DNA from 3 places in the Paenibacillus sp. FSL R5-0912 genome. Region 1 is predicted to be linked to each of the others. Evidence: riboswitches for the same ligand, from Rfam matches in the RefSeq annotation. Region 1 holds a riboswitch; each other region holds the start of a gene.

Region 1 (3,258 bases):
CCTCTTTTTTATGGGGGAAGTAACGCCGAGAATTAACATAGCCAGAGTTGCTGTTCATCTCAAGGCGGTTGAGTCCGGAGTGCCAAGACCCAAATATCTGCGCATGCGGATAGTAGACTGGGCGGTAATGACATCATCCAGCAGCAGCATCCGTTCATGATAACCCCTGCAGACAAATTTGGCTTCAATGCCAACTTCCAGCTGCTGCTGTGCATAGACCTTCAGACCACGGGCTCTCATCTCGGTGCGGACATCCCGCAGGTCGGCTATGGCTGCACCCGCCGCTGTCCGGAGAACCTCAAGGTAAGGATCGGGTGTGCGCAGCTCTGCGGATAGGATGGAAGCATCGCGTTCAAAGGCGGATAAAATGAGCGGCAGCAAGATATACGATTTCACCAGCATATTGTCCTGGCTCTCTGCTCTGTGCATCAATCTCATCTCCTCCAACGAGAACGTATATTCGTAATTTAACCCGAAGTTCAAAAAAAATCAATGGTATTTAAAAAAAAGAGGGCTGTTAATGTGACATAATTCACAATAAAATCGGGAAAATTATTTTATATTAAAATTGAAATAATAAAGTTGTAAATAAATCTGATTAAAAGGAGAATGGCAATGAGTCATGAAGGAAATCTCCGCCGCGGTTTATTGTTTGGGTTATTCCTTAGCGTTCCGCTTTGGGTATCAATGATTGGCTGGATTCAGCTGCTCTAAAAATGGATTTCTGCGTGTGCAGATTTCCAGCCCTCTACACAAACTCCCTAGATATGTCGATTAAAGACTGCTGTGAAAACAGATGAATCTCATAAGGCTTTTACTATATAAGAGCTCTCTTGTATGTCCGGAAACGGGTGGTGTCCTTAAGGAGGATGGCACCCGTTTCTTCAGGTTCACCATGTGAGGTTTGTTTAAGCGAAGATGGGGGGGGCGGGGAGAAAAAGTAGGACTAAAATACTAAATTTTGATATTTGAAATTTAAGGATAATAACTCTGTGAAAAGGAAAAAGTACTGCGGCGAATTAGTGGGATTATCGACCTTTTTCGTCAGGAAGGTATGTTTATAAATTGTATAAAGCCTTATGAATAAAGCGTTTTTTATTTTTTTCATCACAAAAATAGCTGTGAAATGAATTGGAAATATATTGACAATATGCCAAGTGGCATCTAAACTAAAGTTAGTTCTAAAGTAACAAATGTCACAGATTTCTGTTGGGTATTACATAAGCTTTTCCAATTTCATATCAATCATGTACAAACGCAAACCGTTTCGAAAGAGCGGGACGCAAAGTCAGGAATCTGATGCCCCTTAAGTCCGGGCTATGGTCGTCCGGCCGCCGTGAAGCTAACCCTTCGTGGCGGTCTTTTTTTTGTTATAGTTTTGCGACGATTTCATAGAATAGTTGAATAGGAGGTGTAGATTATTGAGAAAAAAATTGCGAAAAGCGGCCGCCTGTATTCTGGCGGGCGTACTGACCGTAAGTAGCGCCTTCACTTGGGGGACGGAGGTAAGGGCAACAGCTGGTGTACCTTACAATCCAACGCCGGTCTTGGGGATTGCCGGGAATTTTAATGCTTTTATCTTTGACGATTTCACGCAAGACAATGATCAAATTGAAGGCCGTCTTGCAGCGGGAGGGAATATTACTCTCTCTGGAGGTTACGGGGTAGCCAGGGCCTACAGGAATTCTTCAGCCACAGACGTACTCGTTGCCGGTAAGAAGTTTAAACATTCGGGTAGCGGAGAAATCTACGGAAACGTTGTGTATGGGGACACCATTGAAGCCAATGAGCCTATTGTGAATATTATAGGCGCGAAGAAGCAGGGAAGCCCGATTGATTTCCCGGCTGAGAAGCAGTATCTGATCTCGCGTTCTGCAGCATACGGGGCATTGTCCGCTACGAAAGAAATTGGCAATAATAATTATGGAACACTTACAATAAGTGCGCCGGATCTTTTCAACGTAGTTCACCTGGATGCGGCAACGCTGGCGAATACAAACAATATTCAATTCAACATTGCCCAGAATGCCACGTTAATTATTAACATAAGTGGAGCTACGGTCAATGTACCAAGTTTCGCAATGAATAACGGCAAAGCAGGTCAAGTGTTGTTCAACTTCTACGAAGCGACCAAGGTGAATATTGCGTATACCACCTTTTTGGGGACGATACTGGCGCCTAAGGCGGATGTCAATTATTCCGGTGCAGAGCTATACGGAACGCTAATTGCCAAGTCTTTTGCCGGCGGAGTAGAAATGCACCTAGGAACATACCAGGGAGATGGACCGCCGCCAAGTCCGACGCCGACCGCAACACCAACCCCCAGCCCATCGCCAACACCAACCGTAACACCAAGCCCTACACCAACAGTGAAACCGACTGCAACGCCGACGGTGAAGCCAACTCCCACACCAACAGTGAAACCGACACCGACGGTAAAACCGACACCAACAGTGACGCCAACGCCGACAGTGAAACCGACACCAACAGTGATGCCAACGCCGACAGTGAAACCAACACCGACAGTGAAACCGACGCCGACACCTAAGTGTACTCCGTCGCCAACACCGACAGTGAAACCAACGCCGACAGTGAAGCCGACACCGACAGTGAAGCCGACACCAACAGTGACGCCAACGCCGACAGTGAAACCAACACCGACAGTGAAACCGACACCAACAGTGAAGCCGACGCCGACACCTAAGTGTACTCCGTCGCCAACACCGACAGTGAAACCAACGCCGACAGTGAAGCCGACACCGACAGTGAAGCCGACACCGACAGTGAAACCGACACCAACTGTGACGCCAACGCCGACAGTGAAACCGACACCAACGGTGACGCCAACGCCGACAGTGAAACCGACACCAACGGTGAAACCAACGCCGACAGTGAAGCCAACACCGACAGTGAAGCCGACACCGACAGTGAAGCCGACACCGACAGTGAAACCGACACCAACTGTGACGCCAACGCCGACAGTGAAACCGACACCAACGGTGACGCCAACGCCGACAGTGAAACCGACACCAACGGTGAAACCAACGCCGACAGTGAAGCCAACACCGACAGTGAAACCAACACCGACAGTGAAACCGACACCGACAGTGAAACCAACACCGACAGTGAAACCAACACCGACACCAACGGTGACGCCAACGCCGACACCAACAGCAGCACCAACACCAACGCCAACGGCGGCACCAACGCCGACACCAACAGCAGCACCGACACCAACGCCAACAGCTGCACCGACAC
Region 2 (3,258 bases), 370 kb from region 1:
ACGATAGGGGGCAATTGGTGCCTCGACAATAACACTCCAATCACCCAGTTCCGGAATTGTCATGATCTTGAAATAGGAGGATTCTCCCCATCTGTTCATTGGATTTCTGATAGCATCCGGGAACCAGTGATACAAACCGCCAATTATTTCACTTGCTTCGCCCCTTTCTGCCCAGTTATACGGGTTCATAACGGCCAGATCATCACGAGTACTCGCAATAACCCTGTCATTCCGGTCTACGATTGTGACATTCATTAGTCTATTATTCGCCAGCTTTTTTAACTCCGTTGTAACATAGTTAAGATTGAGCACACCTACGGCCGCCCCTGTAAATTCGCCGCTAATCATAATAGGGGAGCCCACAACGACAATGGGTTCGTTAACGCAACCTCTTCCAAGAAACACATCGGAAACAACGAATTGGTGTTTTTCTCTCATATATTCAAAGTAAGGCCGATCCGAGAAGTTTAAGCCAATCGTTGACTTTCCTTTGTTATTTAGTAATGGAGAGAACAGCTTTGTAACTCCGTTGCGATCAGCAATGTATGAAGTAGTAAAATCCGGATATAACGCCAGTAGATAAGCCATTTGGCGCTGCAAGGAATCGATCTCTTCCATCCTATTCTCAGCCGCCGCCATCGATAAAGTATTCACTGCGGCAACATGAACTTCTCCCCACTCTGTAAGATCATTGCGGATGATAGCGGAATCTCGTTCAGTCTCTGACTTTATTTTTTCATTCATGTTGTGATACTGTTCATGACCGATCATCACCGTCACCAGAAGCAAAGTTATAAAGGTAAACGTGACAAATATGTTGAAAAGCACATCATGAAGAGAGCTCGACATCTTGCGTTTTTGGAATGATGGCCATTTAAGAAGAGGCAGATAAGTAAAGATTAAACTGGAAATCAATACATTTAAAATACCATTCACGGCATCCTTAAGCACAACCAGCAGGGAAGCGGTAAAATTCATATCCAGGGCATAACGATAGAATACCCATATGAGAGGCATCCCTAAAATCATCCAATATAGGCTATCAAAAAGAACAATCCTTTTCCCTCTGTAGAAGACGCCGACAAATAAAGTTTCCAGCACAAAAACAAGCATAGCGTAAGGATGATTCCAAAGAAACAACGTGTAACCATTTACAATAACCGATGCCACTAAAGCCCATTTAAGACCATATATCCGCAATATCAAAAAGGTGAATATACTACCGAAGATAAAATTGACCCCCAGCAATAGGGATAGGCTGAGCATATTACCTAGTAGTCCAAAAATAATCAGAGCTATGATAAATACAATCGACTTATTAAATATACTCACTGTTCTCCCACCTTATGAATCAGGCCCATTGCAACAAAAAAACTCTCCCGAAAAGGAGAGGTTTCCTTGCCTTCGGTAACTGGCTGGCATAACATATCCAAATTGGACATGTGATAGCCCCTGTAGTTTTGCGACCCCGTTTTTCAACGAGTGTGCCCTATTATTATTGAGATTATCTGAAAGACAATACATTATTCGACATTAATCTACAAGCTGACACTAATTATAGTTGATACTGCTGGGTGTTACAACCAATTTCTACATTTCCGTATGGCACCGTTCATATCAACTTATAGCAGGTAGGAGTGCTCAGACTGCAACGATCTCTTCTTTGGTCAAAATCGAAGGGCGGATGATGGGTATGGAAGGCGAAAACACACGCCGAAGGGGGAGCATATTTATCACGGGTTACGTGGAGGCCAAAGCCACCGGTCTCCGTATAGCCTCAGTGAAACTCACTGTATCCATTAACAGCAAGCCCCCGAAACCGCGTCACAGCAAGCCTTTTAACCACCACGTATAGTCCAAAACAGCCGCCGAAATGAAAAAAGACACCCCTAAAGGTGTCTTCACTGATACTCCATATGGAGCCGAGGGGAGTCGAACCCCTGTCCGAAGATAACGGCACATAAGCTTCTACGAGTGTAGTCACGGATTTGATGTCACCCGAGTATCGCCCCGTAACCGGCTATACGTTGGGTCAGCCTGATTGTCTTCTTCAGCTCACCGCAGGCGGAGATGAGACAGCGTATCCCACTACTTGTTAGCCCCTATCCCTGTCACATGGGCGATGCAGGGTAGAAGCACGCGCACAGTTTCTTAGGCTGCGAAAGCGTAGTTGTTTTGTTGTTTGCCGTTTAATAGGCTTTAGCGTTGATGAAGCGGACGCGTCCCCACTACTCGCTACTCATGCTCGAACTATCCCCGTCGAATCCAAGAACGGCCCCTCATTAGAAAGGGCGCTTCGGATTAACGGATCAATGACAAGCATACATGCTGATCCGGTTCACAGCTATCTTGATCAAGATGGCTGTTCAGAAGCAATAAGTTTTACTTACACAGTATAGCACATTTATCAACACTTTAACACGTAGGTTAAAGGAATTGAAGGTCGAATCTGGAACAATTGGGCGCCAGGTGGTTACCAGTCTAGCGGGCGATCTTCTGTTTGTCGCGCAGCACACGCTGGATATCACGCTGAGCATCGCGCTTCGCGGCGGAGTCGCGCTTGTCGTATTCCTTCTTACCTTTACCAAGGCCGATCAGCAGCTTGGCGTAGCCATTGCGCACATAAATCTTCAGCGGCACAATCGTGAAGCCATCCCGCTTCGAGGAACCGAGCAGCTTGTGAATCTGTTCCTTATGCATGAGCAGCTTACGTGTACGCGTTGGATCGGTAGGGTTGGCGCGGTTCCCTTGTTCAAAAGGGCTGATATGCATATTGTGAATATGAATCTCACCGTTCCGGATGGTAGCAAAAGCGTCCCCGATGTTAGCGCGGCCGTTACGCAGCGATTTGATCTCTGTACCCGTCAGAACCAAACCCGCTTCATACGTATCCTCAATAAAATAATCATGGGAAGCTTTTTTGTTCTGGGCAAGCACTTTCCCGTCTGCTTTTTTACCCATGAAAGTCACTCCTTGAATTGAATTCCCGGCCCGTTATGAACGGACACCAGGTCTATATTGTATCAAAAGCCAAGCAGGCAGTGCAAGGAAGGATCACCCTATCCCGAGCAATCATTTTGACATATGGGTGTCAGGAAGTGCTACGTTTCAGGTGAAATAGAAGTCCCCTTATATTCTAAAAAAGCACTGTCCCCCTAAAGGAACAGTGCCTTCTATTAATTCTGCCTAGGCCTGAGGTTTCTTCTTCCGCTTTCTGCGGCCGCCGCCCTCCGGATTGCCGCTCTTGTCGCCAGCGCC
Region 3 (3,258 bases), 890 kb from region 1:
TGTGAGCAGCATTATTCTGGTGAATGTCAGGCTGGGCCGGAAGGCCGGGAGTGTCCTGCAGACCCCGGTACCCGGTCTGGGTAAGGAATAAACAAACGGCTGCTCCCTCAGAAGAGGGGCAGCCGTTTGTACTTGTCAGGGGTCACAGCAGGATCAGATAGGATCTCTGTCCAAATCCCGCAGGATCAGTTCTCCGCCGGACTCCAGGATACTGTTATGGGAACGGGCGATATTAATGAAGACATGCTCCTCCTGGAGCAGTTCAATGTCTTCACACAGACTACGCAGCAGCCGGGAGAAGCTGTTCAGAACACTGTCAGTGATAAACTCGGTGAACTGCCCCGGATGGGTAAAAACCTCCAGCATCTGCTTGAGCTGATCCGTACCGGGCCGGGAAGCTCCTTCCATGCACAGCAGTGCGGATTTAAGATCGCTGATCAGACGTTCCATATGGCTGTACTTATCCTCCAGCAGCAGCATAACCACCAGACCGTATTTCACGGATTGCTGGCGGGATTCTACATTCTTGGCCAGCAGACGGGCGGCTTCCCGCAGTCCGCCAACTTCAGTCAGCAGCAGACTGGAGAAGCGGTGCAGGCGGTGCTGGTGTACCCCGGCAAGTCCGGTGTGCAGGCTGCAGCCGGTTACTTGACCGCTTATATAGATACTGCCGGTAGCTGTAATTGTAGATTGGCAGACGTTGCCGTAGACATACACATTCCCTAACGCCTCAATACACATAGGGCCTTCAATATCTGAGGGTACAACGATGTCACCTGCAAACATAATCTCACGGGCCGTTGCCGCCGTTTCCTTGGTGATGAGGCATAGGGCCGGGAAATCGCAGGTTGTAACGCTGCCGGAGTCTCCGCAGATGCGGGGTCTGCCCGTACGCAGAGCTGCGATCTCCCCGTTTGGAAGCAGCCGTGCATTGTCTCCGGCTGCGAAATAAATATCCTGCGGTGGAGGTGGAGGCAAGATGCCTCCTTCTACGTCAAATCCGGGAATTCCCTCTTCGGGCGGCAGCTTGCGGGCGAAGACCTCTCCCTCTCTGGCGAAGGGTGCTCCCGGAAACCGCAGATAATCTAAGGAATCTGCACCTTCCGCAGTTCGCCCCTCCCGGAGCATTCCATTACCTGTGAGCGTATGCTCCGGGAGGGATAGCTGCAGCCTTGATTTCTTGCCGGGCAGCGGGGCTCTCCCTTCTGCGATACAGACAGGGAGATATGTAGGGTTGTTCAGTTCGGCGTATAGGGCCGGGATATTCAGATTCCGCAGAATGGAGCGGTTATCCAGCGAAGAGAGAATCTGTTCTATGGTGAGCGTGGACAGCAGCATCGCCCGGTTAGGCTCGGCCCGGACTGCGGCTTCGAAGGAAGCCGGGCAATTGACCAGATTCCAGGCGTACTTCTCTGCACGGTATAAGGTGAAATGCACTTTGAGCTTGTCAGGTGAAACTGTAATCTGATACTGTGGCTTCTCGCAAATTTCCCAGGTAATATGGTCCGCTGAGGTCACCTCAGTAGGCTCTGTAACGGTCTTCCAGTTGATCTTCAGCACTACAGGATGAACAGCGGAGATCCGGGCGGGCTTGCCGCCAGAGAGCGGGGGAGTAATGAAGATCTGATTATTCTGCACAAGGATAATTCCATCCTTATCTCCATTCATCCCACCGGAAGTCCGGCCCTCCACAGAGAAAGAATCCAGGAATCCGGTCCGTTCAAGCATCAAGGATTCCACGAAATCATATCGGGTTGGTTCGATGAATTGCTGCGGCATTATCTTAACCTCGCTTTTTCGTATAATCAATGGCATTCGTACAGAAAAGAGCATCATAAAGCCTGGGGGATCTCCCGGTGACTGATGGCTTACGTGGTCTCTATTGGCAGCCTGGCGACCATAAATGCGGATTCTCTGCATTCTTAGGCCCATTGCTTTGCGTCCTACCCTTTCAGGAAGTTTGCCTTTAGAAATAGATCAATGATATACACTCAGCATGAGGCGATTTCAATCGACCGCAATCGACAAAAAAGGTCATAACTGGTTCCTGGGCTGTAGGAACTTCTGCAAACAAGCTTAATTCTAGTACTTAAGGAGCTATTTTTCAACTGTATTCTGCCAATCTATTAATAATCTTGAAATGTGCAGCTCTATATTGCTTGAAAAACTGGTTTCCCAGCGCTTACAGCTTATGGGAGAAGTCTGCTCTGCAAGAACAGCCGGATCTTTGAGCTGGAGAACGGACTGCTGCTGAGCTGCCTGCGTTGGGCGGCTTTTTTAATATATGAATGGGGTTAATTCGGGGTTTGCATGTTACTTTTATGTTATATATGTAGAATAACACAAACAATTAGCGCATTATTTCGTAATAAAAACGAAGACATTGCAAATTTGTTGTAATATAATCTAACAAACGGCAGGAAAGATGAAATTAATGTTAATAAACATAACATTAAATACATGCATTGAATTCTGGAAGGGGAGCATGAACCATGCAGATTACAGCAGCACCTTACACCTGGCCCTATGACGGCGTCCTTGATCCGGCGAAGACGGCACTGATGATTATCGACATGCAGACGGATTTTTGCGGCAAAGGCGGTTACGTGGAGCGAATGGGCTACGACCTCTCATTAACAGCCAGAGCGATTCAGCCGATTGGGCGGCTGCTGGCACGCATCCGGGAAATTAACGGATTCACCGTTATCCATACCCGGGAAGGCCATAAGCCGGATTTGTCCGATCTGCCGGCGAATAAACGGTGGCGGAGCAGACAGATCGGTGCTGAGATCGGCTCGGAAGGACCGGCGGGACGGATTCTCGTACGGGGTGAGCGCGGCTGGCAGATCATTGATGAACTGGCACCTATACCGGGAGAGCACATTATCGACAAGCCGGGTAAAGGCAGCTTTTATGCTACGGACCTGGATTTAATACTGAAGAATAAAGGGATTACCCATCTGATTCTGACCGGAATCACGACGGATGTCTGTGTACACACGACGATGCGCGAAGCCAATGACCGCGGTTATGAATGTCTGATCCTGGAGGATTGCACGGGCGCTACGGATTATGCCAATCACCTGGCAGCGTTGAATATGGTCAAAATGCAGGGCGGTGTCTTCGGCAGTGTGAGTGATTCGCAAGCGGTGCTTAAGGCGCTGGAGCAATTCTAAATACGAATTACGAATGACCAGTATTCCAAATAACATCATAACGGGGGAATCACCATGTGGAACAAGTCCAGAACCAAAGCGC

What was found. Region 1 has a riboswitch for cyclic di-GMP ahead of R50912_RS34675 (choice-of-anchor A family protein). Riboswitches for the same ligand answer to the same signal wherever they lie in the genome.
Region 2: linked by a shared signal. The riboswitch ahead of R50912_RS32950 (bifunctional diguanylate cyclase/phosphodiesterase) and the one ahead of R50912_RS34675 (choice-of-anchor A family protein) in region 1 are both predicted to bind cyclic di-GMP.
Region 3: linked by a shared signal. The riboswitch ahead of R50912_RS31380 (flagellar assembly protein A) and the one ahead of R50912_RS34675 (choice-of-anchor A family protein) in region 1 are both predicted to bind cyclic di-GMP.

What each region holds. Positions count from the first base shown of each region.
Region 1 covers NZ_CP009282.1:559,514-562,771, forward strand. Annotated here, with positions in the region: gene R50912_RS02430 (YhjD family protein) at 55-432, opposite strand; cyclic di-GMP riboswitch class I at 1,247-1,339, shown strand; gene R50912_RS34675 (choice-of-anchor A family protein) at 1,422-3,258, shown strand, end outside.
Region 2 covers NZ_CP009282.1:185,333-188,590, reverse strand. Annotated here, with positions in the region: gene R50912_RS32950 (bifunctional diguanylate cyclase/phosphodiesterase) at 1-1,332, opposite strand, end outside; cyclic di-GMP riboswitch class I at 1,404-1,499, opposite strand; RNA gene ssrA (transfer-messenger RNA) at 1,915-2,279, opposite strand; gene smpB (SsrA-binding protein SmpB) at 2,482-2,961, opposite strand; gene rnr (ribonuclease R) at 3,187-3,258, opposite strand, start outside.
Region 3 covers NZ_CP009282.1:7,385,877-7,389,134, reverse strand. Annotated here, with positions in the region: gene R50912_RS31385 (DMT family transporter) at 1-91, shown strand, start outside; gene R50912_RS31380 (flagellar assembly protein A) at 154-1,779, opposite strand; cyclic di-GMP riboswitch class I at 1,882-1,975, opposite strand; gene biuH (biuret amidohydrolase) at 2,493-3,176, shown strand; gene R50912_RS31370 (ABC transporter substrate-binding protein) at 3,231-3,258, shown strand, end outside.